2 regions of the Parageobacillus sp. NEAU-HV-2 genome follow, and region 1 is predicted to be linked to the other one. Evidence: riboswitches for the same ligand, from Rfam matches in the RefSeq annotation. Region 1 holds a riboswitch; the other holds the start of a gene.
The links. Region 1 has a riboswitch for S-adenosylmethionine ahead of AC1WMD_RS01505 (methionine biosynthesis PLP-dependent protein). Riboswitches for the same ligand answer to the same signal wherever they lie in the genome.
Positions count from the first base shown of each region.

Region 1 (7,797 bases):
AATGATTTCCATCCCCGTCTTTTTAAATATCCATACAAGAAAAAGCTGGAGCGCGAAAATCCATAATAAATCCGGAACCGATTCCATCCATACGGAAATACGTTCTATCATCCGCTTCATCGTTTCGTTAGATAAAACATAGATACAAGCGAGCACGGTCGCGCACACAATAGTAAGCAACAAGGAGAGTACGATCAACGTCAAGGAATACATATATGGCTCTTGGATGTACTCGAAAAAGTTTGTTTGTCTCCCTGTTGTGTAGTTCGGAAATGTAACGTCAAACGGTGATGCAATCTCCTTCACATAATCAAAAAAAGAATAATGCGCGTCAGCATAATAAAGAAAAGGCAGCGACCCTTCTTTCTGAAAATTCGGGATAGCGTAAAACACAACATAACTGCTGAAAACGATGACGACGATCGTAACCGAAAATTCGAGCAGTTTTTTCATCCAGAAATCATGCAAACAACTTTTACCCCCTTATCCTATTTTTACCTTGATTTTTATTTTATCATAATTTTCAAATAAATAGATTTTTATTCTATGGCCATCATTTTTTTCATTTCACCATCTCGCCTTCGATTATCGACGCTATTGGGCAATTACCAACAGCGATCCACACGATCACGGCGCGGCTCCTATCATCGCCAATCCCCTTAACCTGCTAAAAGAAACGAAAACAGCAGCATCAAAAAAGGTATGCGCCCATATTTTTGGCGCATACCTTTTTCTTTCAGCGTGCGGAAACGGCGGATGGCGTTTCTTTGACATAGGATAATGCCTGCTCGAAATCGGCGATTAAATCTTCAACCGCCTCCAAGCCAACGCTAAGACGCAGCAGACCATCGGTAATGCCGCGCCGCTCCCGTTCCGCTTTCGGCATCGCGGCGTGCGACATTTTCGCCGGATAGGACAAAATCGATTCGACCGCGCCTAAGCTGACAGCAAATACAGGAAGGCGAACGTGTTTCACAAACGTTCTCACCGCTTCTTCATCGGCGAGGCGGAACGATAATACTGCGCCAAATCCCGAGGCTTGATAGCGTTGAATCGAATGGCCAGGATGGTGCGTGAGCCCTGGGTAATACACTTCCTCTATTTTCGGATGGCTAGATAAATAGCGGGCGATGGCGAGCGCTGATTCGGATGACTGTTTGAGGCGGACGTGCAGCGTCTTTAATCCGCGCAACACCAGCCACGCATCTTGCACGCCAAGCACGGCGCCGAACGCGTTTTGCAATTTGTACAGCTGTTTCGCCAACTCCTCGTCTTTCACCACGGCAAGTCCCGCCACGACATCGCTATGCCCTGCCAAAAACTTCGTCGCGCTATGAAGAACGACATCGACGCCAAGGTCGAGCGGACGCTGGAGCGCGGGAGTCATAAATGTGTTATCTAAAAACGTCAAACAGCCATTGGCTTTCGCGAGTTTGACAATTCCTTGGATATCAGTTACTTTTAAAAGCGGGTTGGACGGCGTTTCGACATAGATCACTTTTGTATTCGGACGAATATGAGTAGCCACTTCATGTAAATCGGTCATATCGACAAACGTATATTCAATGCCAAAACGGTTTAATACTTCGGTGATCATGCGATACGTGCCCCCGTAAACATCTTCGGTCACGAGCACATGGTCACCTTTGGACAAGAGAAGAAACGCAGTCGAAATCGCCGCCATCCCCGAGGAAAAAGCGAAGCCGCGCACGCCGCCTTCCAGTTCGGCAATCGTTTCTTCGAGCGCCTCGCGCGTCGGGTTGCCGGAGCGGCTGTAATCGTATTTGCCAAATGTGTCAAAATCGAATTGATGGAACGTCGAAGCATGCTGAATCGGCACACTTACTGCCCCTGTTTGCCGATCGATTTTCCATTTGTTATGAAGCAGTTTCGTTTGAAAAGAAACACGTTGTTCCATCCCCCTACACCTCTTTCATGTTTTTCAACGCTTGCGCCAAGTCGGCGATTAAATCTTCGGCATGTTCGATGCCGACAGAAAAGCGCAACAGCCGGTTACAGACGCCGTTGGCGATGCGGATTTCCTCCGGAATGTCAGCATGCGTTTGCGTCGCTGGATACGTAATAAAGCTTTCCACACCTCCTAAACTTTCGGCGAACGTAATTAAGCGTAAGCTTTGCAAAAAGCGGTTGACCCATTTTTCCTCGCGCAAACGGAACGATAACATGCCGCCTCTTCCCGGGTATAAGACATCGGTAATATCTTCGTGGGATGCTAAAAACTCGCTGATGCGTTTCGCGTTTTCTTCATGCTGGCGCATCCGCAGCGCCAATGTTTTCATGCCGCGAATCAATAGCCACGAGTCAAACGGAGAAAGCACGGCGCCGATCGCATTATGATACTCCGCCAAGCGTTGACAAAGCTCCTCTCCCTTCGCAACGACAAGGCCGGCTAATACGTCGTTATGGCCGCCCAAATATTTGGTTGCGCTATGAATGACTATATCGGCCCCCTGTTCGATCGGGCGCTGCAGAACCGGGGTATAAAACGTATTATCGACAATAAGAAGCAAACCGTATTTTTTCGCCAACTTCGCTACTTCAGCGATATCGGTTTCCTGCATGAGCGGATTGGTCGGCGTTTCTAAAAAAATCGCCTTCGTTTTTTCGGTAATCGCGTTCTCTACTAATCGTATGTCGCGAAAATCTACATAATGAAAAGACAACCCGTATTTTCTCCAGCCCCGTTCAAACAGGCGATATGTACCTCCGTAAAGGTCGGCGGAAACTAAAAATTCATCCCCGCTTTCAAATAAAGCAAGAACTGTCTGAATTGCGGCCATGCCGGAGCTGAACGCATAGCCTTGACCGCCGCCCTCGAGCTTGGCAATCGCTTCCTCGACGATTTTGCGCGTCGGGTTGCCGGTGCGGATGTAGTCAAACCCAGACGACTGTCCAATTCCTTTATGACGGTATGCCGTCGAAAAGTAGACAGGCGGATTGACCGTCCCTGTTACCGTTTCACTGCGGTTTCCGATTTGCGCTAACAATGTCTCTAGTTTCTCCATTTATCTCTCTCCCTCTTTGGTAAAATAAAAAAAGTCTTCTAAGAAGAAGACTTTTCCATAACCATTGTCAGTGCTTCTTCTTATCTGCCGAATTGAAAACTCAATTCGCTGGATTTAGCACCTGGCCAATATTTGGCTGGTTGCTGAAGCTTCACAGGGCCAGTTCCCTCCGCTTCTCTTGATAAGAATGCATCTTGCCGATATTCATTTGTCTGATTATCTAAAAATTTAACCCATTCATAATAATTTTGCAAGTAATTTTTTATCAACATGTTTTTCATATGTTCTAACTGATGGCAGTACATTTCTTTATTTTATGACAAAAACAGCAAAAAAGCCGCTTATTTTTTCAAAAACTCACACGATTAGACGGCGTTTATTAACATGTTCTAGCAAAAATATGTTACAATAACAGGTGAATCGTTATGTTTATGGAGGATACATCATGGCGACGCAAAAAGGAACGATGCAGGATTATACGATTTACAGCAATGCGCTCGAAGAAGAAGTAACGCTGCTTGCTTATTTGCCAAGCACCTTTTCCCCGCTTCATAAATATTCTCTTTTAATTGCGCAAGATGGAAAAGATTATTTTATGTACGGGAAAATAAAAAGCGTGATCGAACAGCTGATGGAAAACGGCGAAATTGATCGCACCATCGTCATCGGAATTCCGTATCATAATGTTAAGGACCGTTATGAGAAATATCATCCAAACGGAAAGAAAAACAGCCAATATTTGCGCTTTTTAGCCCATGAGCTCATTCCGTTTTTAGATCAAACGTTTCCTACGTATCAAATCGGAAAAGGGCGTGCGCTCATTGGCGATTCGCTCGGCGGTACGGTATCCTTGATGGCAGGACTATTGTATCCGCATACATTTGGAAAAATCGCGATGCAGTCACCGTATATAGACGAAGACATCATCGCAAAAATCCGCCAGTTTTCTGAACCATCCTTATTGCAAATTTATCATTCGGTCGGGACAAAGGAAACCGCTGTAAAAACAACAGATGGACACGTACGCGATTTTATTGCGCCAAACCGGAAAGCACGGGAAGCGTTTAGCGAAAAAGGTTTTTTGTATAAATATAATGAATTTGACGGCGACCATGCGTGGACGTATTGGCAGCCTGATGTTCCACGAGCCATTGCCTGGATCCTTTCTATGTAAGCACTACAATACTTTTCAAAATTTTGTTATAATTAAGTACTACTTCATTTAAGGAGGGATTTTTTATGAAATACGGTATTGCTTTGTTTCCTTCAAAGCGGATACAGGACTTTGCTAATTCCTATAGAAAGCGCTACGATAGCCATTACGCCCTCATTCCGCCGCATTTAACCTTAAAAGAACCTTTTGAAGCGGATGACCAGCAAATTAAAGAAATGGTGAAAGAACTGCGCAAAATCGCGGCCGAAACGGATGTCATCCCGTTAAAAGTGACGAAATTCAGCTCGTTTTACCCGGCAAGCAATGTCATTTATTTAAAGGTAGAACCGAATGAAACGCTGCAGCGCCTCCACGCACGGCTCCACAGCGGGATCTTCGCCGGCCAGCCAGAATTCGTATTTGTCCCTCATATTACGATCGGCCGCGATTTGCCAAGTGCGGAGTACGCGGATGTGTATGGACAGTTGCGGATGCAAGACGTGTATTTTGAAGAAACAGTTGATCGTTTCCATCTCCTATATCAACTAGAAAACGGTTCTTGGACGGTATATGAAACATTTTTGGTTGGAGGAAAGGATCAGGAATAACATGAATGTGGCCATTGGGAAAAAAAGTGACGCTTCCTTATATAATGACGCCCTGCTCGTTCGGCGAACGGTCTTTATTGAAGAACAACATGTCCCGGAAGAAGAGGAAATTGATGAATTCGATCAGGAAGCGACCCATTTTGTTCTGTATGATGAAGGAAAGCCCGTCGGCGCAGGCAGATTTCGCATCGTTGATCAAGGTCTTGGAAAAATTGAACGAATTTGCGTACTGCCGCAATACCGCGGCCGCGGGGCGGGAAAGCTGATTATGGAAAAGATCGAGCAATTCGCAAAAGAACAAGGTGTCCCAAAAGTAAAATTAAATGCGCAAACACATGCCGAACCATTTTATCAAAAGCTCGGATACGAAACCGTATCCGATGTGTTTATGGATGCCGGAATTCCGCATGTCACGATGGTCAAAACATGGTAAAGACCGTATCAAGCAATGGTACGGTTCTTTTTTATGTTTTTTTCTTTTTTGGCTCTATTCCTCTTTTCCAGAGAAATAAATACGCAGAAATGGTATAAGGGAGCTCCAATTCGGAAGGCTCCCTTTTGCTTATTTTTTGTTGAGCATGTTGGCAATCGTGTTAAAATCAAGCTGTTTTCCATTTTGAACGATCGTTTTGACGATTTGGTCTTCTAACTGCTTTGGCACTTTCCGATTGGCGATTTGCGCGACACGCTGAATGACATGACGAACCGTTTTTTCATCTTTAAAATTGGCATTTTGTAAGGAGTTTGCTAATTCCAATATGTCTCTCATATTGACGCCTGTTTTCTTTTCGATATTTTTAAAAAATTGATTATCCATTTACCAAATCCTCCTTTTCCTCTTATATCGTATGAAATGAAAAACAAGAAGTGCATGCATCGGAAAGAAAAAGTACGAGCTGCCCGTTGAATAGAACAGCCCGTACCCGCTGCATGATATTAGCCTACAAATGCAGCACCAACAATAATTAACAAAATGAACAACACAACAATCAACACAAAGCTATTGCCATAGCCGAAACCGCCATAGCCGCCATAGCCATAGCCGCCATAGCCGAAACCGCAGCATCCAAAGCCCATAGTGGTGCACCTCCTTACGCTTTGTTACTTTATCGTATTCATCGTACTTGCAAATGGTATAGGCACATGTGGAAATGCATTATCCAAAGATGCGGAATAACTTGGCAAATTCATTTTCTTTTTTGGCAAACCACTTGTTGATATAATCCAAATTTCCTTGTATATCCTTTAAAAATTGATTGTTTAACTTTTCGATTTCCTGAATTTGCTTATCGAAATTTTTTCCCCACTGTTCAAACAACTGGATAAACTGCTCATGTCCCTCTTTTTTAGAATTTGCCCATGTTTCTAGCGCTTTTTCCAACTCCTTGCTCACTCCGTTCCCCTCCTTCCTTACCATTTGTGTATGCAGCACACACCGTAGTGTGCCAAGGCGTTTAAATTCTTTTTCTCGAACAAAATATGATAAAGTATAAACGATATCATTTTGTTCAAGGAGGAAAGAACATTGAAAGAAATACAAACGACTGAGCAATTCCAGCAAATTATTTCCAGCGATAAACCAGTAATTGTTAAATTTTATACAACATGGTGCCCAGACTGCACGAGATTAAATATGTTTATCGATGACATTGTGAAGGAATATTCGCAATACGATTGGTTTGAAATGAACCGTGATCAATTTCCAGAACTCGCTGAACAATATCAAGTATTGGGCATCCCAAGTTTGCTCCTGTTCCAAAATGGGGAAAAAGTTGCCCATCTCCACAGCGCCAACGCGAAAACGCCGGAAGAAGTAAAAGCATTTTTGCAATCGTTGACTATATAGACACAAAAAAGCCGCTCACGGATTATTTCGTGAGCGGCTTTTTTCGCAAGGCGTCAAGAAAGCCAGGCTTAATACTCAATCTCCTCATAATCTTTTGGCTGGTGTGTGACATTATTTCCGCTGTGCATAAATTTGATCGATATTTCTTCATCTGTCGTATTCGCTTTTTGCCCACGGTCGCTTTTTTTCAATTCGACCGTAATTTCTTCATCGGTTGTTCGAGTTCGTTTTTGTTCCATCATGATGCCTCCCTTAGTTTCTTAAAAATGGCTCCACTTTTTGTAATAATGTTTGCATTTTTTCAGCGTTTGTTCGATATAGCTCTTTTGCTTCTTTTGACTCAGTTTGCAAAGCGAATAATTCAAAGTCTGCCTGCACTTTTTTGATCGCCGCCAGCAGCAGTTTTTTCTCTTGCGGCTCGGAAATTTGGATTTTGTCATCATACAAATCCAATGTCAACTGTCCGTAAGAATCGACTTGCGCCAAAAATACGTTTTCGATGGCAACTCCTTGCTTGTCTAACTGCTGCTTCAGCCAGCCGCGGCTTAACCCCATTGTCGCCAGCGGCTCGTCCAAAATCATGCCGTCCATAATGACCGTTTGCGGCTCTTTTTCCGAAGGCGGGTTTGGAAATACATCGCCGACCGTTAGCGGCTGTTTTTCCCGTTTCAACAGCACGTTTAAATCACCGTTTGGCTCGAGCACCGCAAATTCCACATCTGCCACACGAAATACGTCTTTTTTGCGAAGTTGTTCAAGAAGTTCGTCTACTGTATACTTTTCACGTTTTAAATTTTCCTCTAATATTTTTCCATTCTTGATAAAAATAGTGGAATTTCCTTCCACAAAATTACGGAATTTTTTATTTCGTAGTGAAATGCGAGAAGTGAGCACGGGAAATAACGACCAAATTAAAATGCTTGTGATGCCTTCCTGCAAACTAATACTTAAATCCATTGACATCGTTCCGGCGATATCACCGACAGTAATGCCGACAATATACTCAAAAAAGGAGAGTTTGGATAATGGTTTTTTTCCCAGTATTCGCGTAATGATAAACAAGCCAATAATGATGGAAATCGAACGAATTGCTACTTCTAACCATACAGGCATCGATCATGCTCCTTACTGTCCTTGATATTGTGGCTCTTCTCGCTCCAGTTT
Region 1 is NZ_JBXUJJ010000001.1:257,759-265,555, reverse strand. It holds gene AC1WMD_RS01515 (ABC transporter permease subunit) at 1-468, opposite strand, end outside; gene metC (cystathionine beta-lyase) at 737-1,918, opposite strand; gene AC1WMD_RS01505 (methionine biosynthesis PLP-dependent protein) at 1,923-3,026, opposite strand; SAM riboswitch class I at 3,104-3,214, opposite strand; gene AC1WMD_RS01500 (GTNG_0744 family esterase) at 3,472-4,200, shown strand; gene AC1WMD_RS01495 (YjcG family protein) at 4,266-4,787, shown strand; gene AC1WMD_RS01490 (GNAT family N-acetyltransferase) at 4,789-5,220, shown strand; gene spoVIF (sporulation-specific transcription regulator SpoVIF) at 5,350-5,604, opposite strand; partial or broken gene AC1WMD_RS01480 (YjcZ family sporulation protein) at 5,724-5,810, opposite strand; gene AC1WMD_RS01475 (hypothetical protein) at 5,944-6,180, opposite strand; gene AC1WMD_RS01470 (thioredoxin family protein) at 6,313-6,633, shown strand; gene AC1WMD_RS01465 (hypothetical protein) at 6,702-6,875, opposite strand; gene AC1WMD_RS01460 (DUF421 domain-containing protein) at 6,886-7,746, opposite strand; gene AC1WMD_RS01455 (DUF1657 domain-containing protein) at 7,759-7,797, opposite strand, start outside.

Region 2 (7,797 bases), on a different contig from region 1:
ATGAGCCAAAACTTCTTATTTTGGACGAACCGACAGGCGGACTCGACCCGCTGATGCAAAACACCTTTTTTGAACTTCTTGCAGAGGAAAGAGAGAAGGGGACAACGATCTTTTTCTCCTCCCATATTCTTTCTGAAGTGCAAAAGATGTGTGATCGGGTTGCCATTATTAAGGAAGGGGAGCTTGTTAAAGTAGAAACGATTGAAAATCTTACGAAGAAAAATTTGAAATATATCACAATTACATTTGAACAATCGGAACCAATAGACTTCCATCTGGAAGGAGTAGTGAAGAAAGAAGTAAACGGTAAAGAAATGACGCTGCTTTACAGCGGGGATATGAAGGCGCTTCTTAATAAATTAAATACCCTGCCGGTTCAGGATCTATTAATCGGAGAGCCGACTCTTGAAGAAGTATTTATGCATTACTATGAGAAGTGAGGGAGGGATGAAGTGAGGGAGGGATATAGAAAATGATTTTTAAAAGAGAATTGAAACGAAATTTAAAATCATTGATCATTTGGTGCATCGTACTTAGCGGGCTTATTTTATTGACGTTAAGTATTTTTCCTCAGTTTGCACAGCAGCAAAAAGAAATGACAAAACTCCTTGAGGCCTATCCGGAATCGATTAAAAAAGCGTTTGGAATGAATGAGCTAAACATGGGAGATTTGATGGGGTTTTACGGGGTAGAAATTTACATGATGACTACCCTTTTGGGAAGCATATACTCAGCAATCCTTGCATCCAATATCCTTGCCAAGGAAGAAAATGAAAAAACGATTGAATTTTTACTGTCAAAGCCGATCACAAGAAGTAAAATCGTAACAGAAAAACTTTTGGCCGTTTTGGTAAATATTTTGATCTTTAACGGGGTGTCGACGATAGCAAGCATCATTGGATTTCAATTTGCAAAAGATCCGGATGTTCCGACAGACACGTTTAGTTTGCTAATCGTCGCAACGATATTGCTTCATTTGACCTTCGGTGCAATTGCGTTTATGTTGTCATCAATCATGAAAAAAACGCGAAACATCCTTTCCATCTCACTTGGGATTGTCCTAGTTGCCTACTTTATGAATGTTTTGTCAGGGGTGTCGGAAGATTTAGAGGTTCTAAAATATTTTAGTCCGTTTAAATATGTGGACGCTGCCTCCATTATTAATAATAACGAGCTTGATCCTCTGTATATCTTTATTATGGCTGCGGTTATTTTGATTAGTATATTCACAGCATATATGGTATATAGAAAGAAAGATATTGCAGTCTAATAAGAGGTGTTAGAATTGTATTCAGCTTTTGAAAAGCAGCCGCAAGAAAAAAAGGACCTGATTATCAAAGTGGCCATCGAGGAATTTGTGAAGAATGGTTATGAAAAAACCTCTACAGATGTTATAACGAGCCGGGCGGGAATTTCCAAGGGGATCCTTTTCCATTATTTTAAGAGCAAGAAAAACTTATACCTTTATTTAGTGAATTATGTGAAGGACCTTCTTACGGAAAAAACAATGAAGGCGTTAAGAGAAATAAAATCTGATGATTTCTTTGAAAGGATCAAAGAAATCGTACTGACGAAACAAAAAGTGACGGCGCTGTATCTCCAAGAAACTCAGTTTATCATGGATGCCTTCACCAATCCTCCTGCTGCAGTAAAGGAGGAAATGGAAGAAATCATTAAAAAACACTACGAAACTTACCAGGGAGATTTTTTGCTGGAGCATGTTTATATTAAAGACCTTATCCAAACGGAAAAACTTAGAGAGGATATTTCCGTGGATACTGTTATCCGCATGACCATGTTAATCGCTGAACAGCTGTCTAATAAGTATTTGGCTCTATACAAAAATAAGCAAATTGATATCATTAATAGTACGGAGTCTATGATCAGGGAGCTGAATGATTATCTTAAGATTGTGAAATATGGAATCTATAAATCAGAATAGAATTTTTGCTTTCCTTTTCCGTGGCGTTTAGCTACGGGATTTTTGTATATTATTTTAAGATTTGTTGAAAATTATTTAAAAGTAAGACATTCTCAAGGTGTATTGCACAACAGATCAATATGTTGTAACCTTTTAGTTGTTTTTACAACGAAATACAACCGTTTATCTTCTTATCGAGAGAGGCGGAGGGACTGGCCCGAAGAAGTCTCGGCAGCGGACTCGGTTTCGAGTGCTGTGCCAAATCCAGCAAGCATTGTGCTTGAAAGATAAGAAGGGTTTCTTATATAGATACGTATAAGACCTCTTCTTATGTTCTGATAAGAAGAGGTCTTTTCTCTATGTGAATAGACCTTTCGAAAAAACATAAAATGAGGTGGAAAGAGTGGAGTTAAAAAAAGGAAATCTATTTGCGTTATTTCCGTTTGTCGTCTTTTTAGTGTTGTTCATTGGTGCAGGAATTGTTACGGGTGATTTTTATAAATTTCCAGTCATTGTGGCGATTTTGATTGCGGCAAGTATTTCGTTGATGATGAATCCGAAAGAGTCTTTAACGAAGAAGGTTGAAGTGTTTACCAAAGGGGCTGGAAATGCCGATGTCATGTTAATGGTCATCATTTTCTTATTAGCAGGGGCATTTTCGGAAGTAACCAAAAAAATGGGGGCTGTTGAATCAACGGTCAACTTAGCCCTTTCCGTTATTCCGCAAAATTTATTAATAGTCGGTTTATTTGTCATTGGATGTTTTATCTCCATTTCGCTAGGAACTTCTATGGGAACGATTGTAGCATTAGCGCCGATTGGAGTTGGAATTAGCGAACAAACGGATATTTCTTTGACATTATCGATGGCAGCTGTCATTGGTGGTGCCATGTTTGGAGATAACTTATCTTTTATCTCGGACACAACGATTGCGGCAGTACGAACACAAAATACGAAAATGAAAGATAAGTTTAAGGTGAACTTTTTCATTGTTTTACCAGCGGCCATTATCACCATCGTTCTTTTCTGGATATTTACTGCTGGAGAGCAAGCGGAAATGACGAATCAATCTTTTAATTGGATAAAAATTTTACCTTACCTTGGTGTATTAGTGACTGCATTAATGGGTGTCAATGTACTAGTTGTGTTAGCAGGCGGCATTTTATTAGCAGGAATCATCGGCCTTCTTGATGGAAGCTACAGTGCAATGGGTCTCATTCAAGCCATCGGTGACGGGGTCGCTGGAATGCAAGAATTGTCGCTGCTTGCGATTTTAATTTCCGGTATGGTGGAAGTCATTAAACATAACGGTGGAATTGATTATTTACTTCAATTAGTAACAAGAAATGTGAAGTCGAAAAAAGGAGCACAATTCGGTATCGCAGGGTTAGTGAGTTTAACAAATCTTTCAACAGCAAACAATACGATTTCCATTTTAATTGCTGGCCCGCTTGCGAAAAACATTGCAGATCAATATGACATTGATCCGCGTAAATCTGCCAGCATATTAGATATTTTTTCATGCTGTTTCCAAGGGCTCATCCCATACGGTGCGCAAATGCTTTTGGCAGCAGGTGTTGCTTCCATTTCACCATTAAGTATTTTGCAGTATTCATTCTATCCAATCTTAATTGGAGTTTGTGGTATGCTTGCGATTGTGCTTGACTATCCAAAATTGAAAACGCCAAAAGAAGTGAAGGCGAACTTTGAAGTGAATAAAGCGGTATAAAGAAAAGGTCTCAGGTGCTGAGGCCTTTTCTTTATGGAGTTTTGTTTTTGCTCTGACCTCGAATACGATTAAACCGAACGGTCGTTTTTTGATAAAGTACAAGAGTTATTCATCCAAAAAGGTTGTAAAGCAGCATCAATGAATAACCTTGTGTGTTAGTAAAGGGAGTATTACTTAAACTAGAAGTACGTCTCTGGATGTAAAGTAGAGGGAGAGCTTTTATAGGCCACTGCACCATACATCTGTTTTTATAATCATGAACGCTTTCAGAAAAAACTAAACCATATAGCAGAGAAATGATGTTCCTTATTCACAATTTTGATTTCGTATGGTATAGTTTATAAAACGTAATGATTACTATTATCAACAAGAGGTGAGAAGAAATGAAACCTTTTTTTCTTATCGTTGGAGCAGGTCCTGCTGGGATTGGAATGGGAATATTATTCAAGCAGTTAGGGATTGAGAATTTCGGGATTTTAGAGCGTGATCGCATTGGTTCATCGTTTAGGCAATGGCCGAAGGAGATGCGCTTTATTACGCCATCGTTTACTGGTCAAGGATTTGGCGCATTAGATTTAAATGCTATTTCACCGACCACATCGCCTGCGTATACACTGCAAAAAGAGCGGCTAAGCGGTGAAGATTATGCTCTATATCTTGACTTATTGGCGGAATATTACGATTTGCCGGTTCGTGAGGGAGTGAACGTGACCGAGGTGATGAAAAGAGGCGATCGTTTTCTCTTAAAGACGAATGAAGGAGATTACGAAGCAGATGCCGTCATTTGGGCGACGGGGGAATTCCAATTTCCGAATGCACGCCCATTTCCGGGAGCCGAACATGCGTTACATAACCGATATGTCGACAGTTGGAGCAAGTTTGAAAAAGGACACTATGTGGTCATTGGCGGTTATGAAAGTGGGATTGATGCGGCTGTGAATTTAGTTGCTTATGGAAATGAAGTGACAGTGATTTCGGCTAAGGAGCTAAATGGAGAAAAAGAAGCGGATCCAAGTTTGGCGTTAGCACCGTATACGTGGGAGCGCTTGCGAGCAGCTGAACAAACAAAGCGCTTAACCATTATAGAAAAGACCAAGGTGGAGAAGATTGAGAAAGAGAAAAACGGCTATACGTTATTCCTCTCGAATGGGGATCAAATGATGACACAGACGAAGCCGATTTTAGCAACAGGGTTTCGCTCAGGAGCGGAACAAATTCACTCATTGTTTGAATGGTGCGAAAACGGAAAAACGAAGCTGACGGTTCATGATGAATCGACCATTACGCCGAATTTATTTTTAATTGGGCCGAGCGTCGCTCATGATCAGGCGATTTTCTGCTTTATTTATAAGTTTCGGCAACGTTTCGCGGTAGTCGCAAAACAATTGGTTGATCGTTTCGGGCTGCCTCATGAAGAAGACGTGTTCACTCACTATGCAAACAATCAAATGTATTTAACGGACTTATCATGTTGTGAGGTGAAGTGTGATTGTTAGCCGGGCGAACGAAACGAAAACGACTTTTGCTTATCGGATTTGAATCCGTTGGAAAGACAACGTTATTTTCAAGGTGGACGCAGTTTGGCATCGGCGAAGAAACAAATGTAAAGGGAACGACGTATACGATTCGCTCCCATCCCATTCGTCGCTTGAATGGGTGGGAGGTTGTCGATACACCGGGGCTGCGCAGAGGGGATGAACTTGGTAAACGGCAACTCAAAAAAGAAGTGGCAAAGGCACATCATGTCATGCTCGTTGTGCGCGGTACACATTTCCATGAGGAGTTGGAAGAACTTCTGTCCATTGTTTCTGTTGCGCAAGCGGACGTCTCCATTGCCGTTACGTTTGTGGATAAAATGAACGGACGAGCGAAAGCATTGTTAGAAAATGTCCAAAGGCAATACCATTTCCCGCTTTTTTTAACAAAAGGGAGAAAGGAATCGGAACAAACACTTCCTCCATTTGAACAAGGAAGAAAATGGACAGAAGATGACATCAAGGTGTTGCAGTCGCTCAACTTGCCCAAACAAGAGCCTGCTTCGCTTTTATTTGAGCGTCCAATTATCGGGCCGCTCGTTTCTGTAGCAGCGATTTTGATGATGTTTCTCTTTCCTGTTTACATTGCCTATAACATAGCAGAGTGGGGACAACCTTTATTAGAAATAGCGCTTGCCGGTGTCGTTCACGCTCTTGAAGGAAAAGGAAAACTGGTGGAAGCGTTGCTGGTTGGAGATTACGGGTTGCTTACGTTGGGGGCATATTCATTTTTATGGGCGTTTCCAGTTGTCTTTTTGTTGAGTATCATGATGGCTGTCACCGATGAAACGGGGATTAAAGATCGGATAACAGATGCGCTTGATCCGTATTTACGAAAAATAGGATTGAATGGCCAAGATCTCATTCCTGTATTAACTGGATTTGGATGTAATGTTGTGGCTGTCCAGCAGAGCAGATTGTGTAGCGCTTGTACGCGGAAATCGTGTATTTCTCTCCTTTCATTTGGTTCGGCATGCAGTTATCAAATTGGCGCAACGATTTCGATTTTTCATAGCGCGCAAAAGCCGTATTTATTTTTGCCGTATTTATTCACTCTTTTTATCGTTGGTGCACTGCATACAAGAATATGGAACCGGCAGGCATTGTTGCATACAGCCTTGATTCGCCCGCATCGAACATTTATTCAGATGCTGACATGGTCAGGAGTTTCGTACCGCGTTCGTTCAACGGTATTTCAATTTTTAACACAAGCCATGCCGATCTTTTTGATGATTTGTTTCATCGCTGGATTGATGGATGTGTTAGGATGGATGGAAAAAGTGGTTTTATTGTTTGCGCCGCTCGTTCAATGGTTGAATTTGCCGACGGAAGCCGCTGTCGGTCTTGTTTTTTCCATGATTCGCAAAGATGGCATTTTACTGTTTAATGAGGGAAATGAGGTGTTGTTGACGTCGATGTCGACATTTCAACTATTTCTTGTCGTTTATCTCGCTTCCACTTTCAGTGCATGCGCGGTTACTTTCTGGACGATTGCGAAGGAATTAGGAATGAAGGAGGCGCTGTCATTATCAGGAAAGCAAATGATCACATCGTTTACATCCGCGCTTTTGCTTTCGATATTATTCGGGGGATGAGACCGAGCTTTCTCGCTTATCCCAGACCTCATTCTCATCATTAGAGGATTTTGCTTGCGGCAGGGCCAGTGAAGGTTGAACAAGCGCTGCCATTTGCTTTCGCTTGATCATGGAGTCCGACTGCTTAAGCAGCCTCATTCCCTTCGTAGAACAAGAACGTCTTCAATGACTTCATAGCCGATCGAACGATTCGATCGGCTTTATGTGTATATTCATATATCGAAAACTCAACCCAGATTACATTCGTGCGCGTTTTTCGCTTGTGAGATGATTGTAATCTCAGTCGGTGCCTATTACCATGTAAACAAGTCACCGTTGCTCCGATGAACCTCTCCCACCTTCATTCCATGAAGAGGTAGGAGTTTCTTACCACCTCCATCGAAGAAGCTTCTGCGTAGAAGATTCCCCATTGCAGGCATACAATCGGTTCAAATCCGCTCTGGATGCCCGAAAGAACACTTTTTGACCACGAAGCATGAGCATTCCCTTCTTTCTTTGCCTGATAGGATGGTTTCATTATAGCGCATATGTTCGCTTTTTGTGAATAAAAAACTTTCCGATTCATCTCCCTCCTTCATTCCGTTTAAAGGAAGGGAGACTTCTCAGAAAAATGTTAAAAAATAAATTTTCTTCACTTTCTCTTTAAACTGTTCAACATGAACAAACCTTGCCTCTCGTAAAACTTCTTTTCCATCGACATATAAAATCAAAACAGGTGCGGTAAATATAGAAAGGTGACCTGCGATGTTCGGGACATCATCGACGTTGACAAAGGCCATTTGAATCTTTGGAAATTCGGCCATGACTTTTTTCACTTTTGGCAGTAACGCATGGCAAACACTGCAATTTGTTTTCGAGATGTATAAAAATGCTAAATGATGATTGTTTACGAAATGCTCAATTTCTTCTATGGAAAATAGTTCATTCTTTGCGTTCAAAATTCATTTCGTCTCCTTCCTGCTGATTTTCAACCAAACACTTCTTTTCATTATACTATAGGAAGCTGCAAGAATTCTT
Region 2 is NZ_JBXUJJ010000004.1:173,761-181,557, reverse strand. It holds gene AC1WMD_RS09190 (ABC transporter ATP-binding protein) at 1-440, shown strand, start outside; gene AC1WMD_RS09185 (DUF2705 family protein) at 473-1,270, shown strand; gene AC1WMD_RS09180 (TetR/AcrR family transcriptional regulator) at 1,286-1,942, shown strand; SAM riboswitch class I at 2,110-2,215, shown strand; gene AC1WMD_RS09175 (Na+/H+ antiporter NhaC family protein) at 2,325-3,650, shown strand; gene AC1WMD_RS09170 (NAD(P)/FAD-dependent oxidoreductase) at 4,034-5,146, shown strand; gene AC1WMD_RS09165 (nucleoside recognition domain-containing protein) at 5,140-6,780, shown strand; gene AC1WMD_RS09160 (hypothetical protein) at 7,121-7,345, opposite strand; gene AC1WMD_RS09155 (thioredoxin family protein) at 7,383-7,718, opposite strand.
Region 2: linked by a shared signal. The riboswitch ahead of AC1WMD_RS09175 (Na+/H+ antiporter NhaC family protein) and the one ahead of AC1WMD_RS01505 (methionine biosynthesis PLP-dependent protein) in region 1 are both predicted to bind S-adenosylmethionine.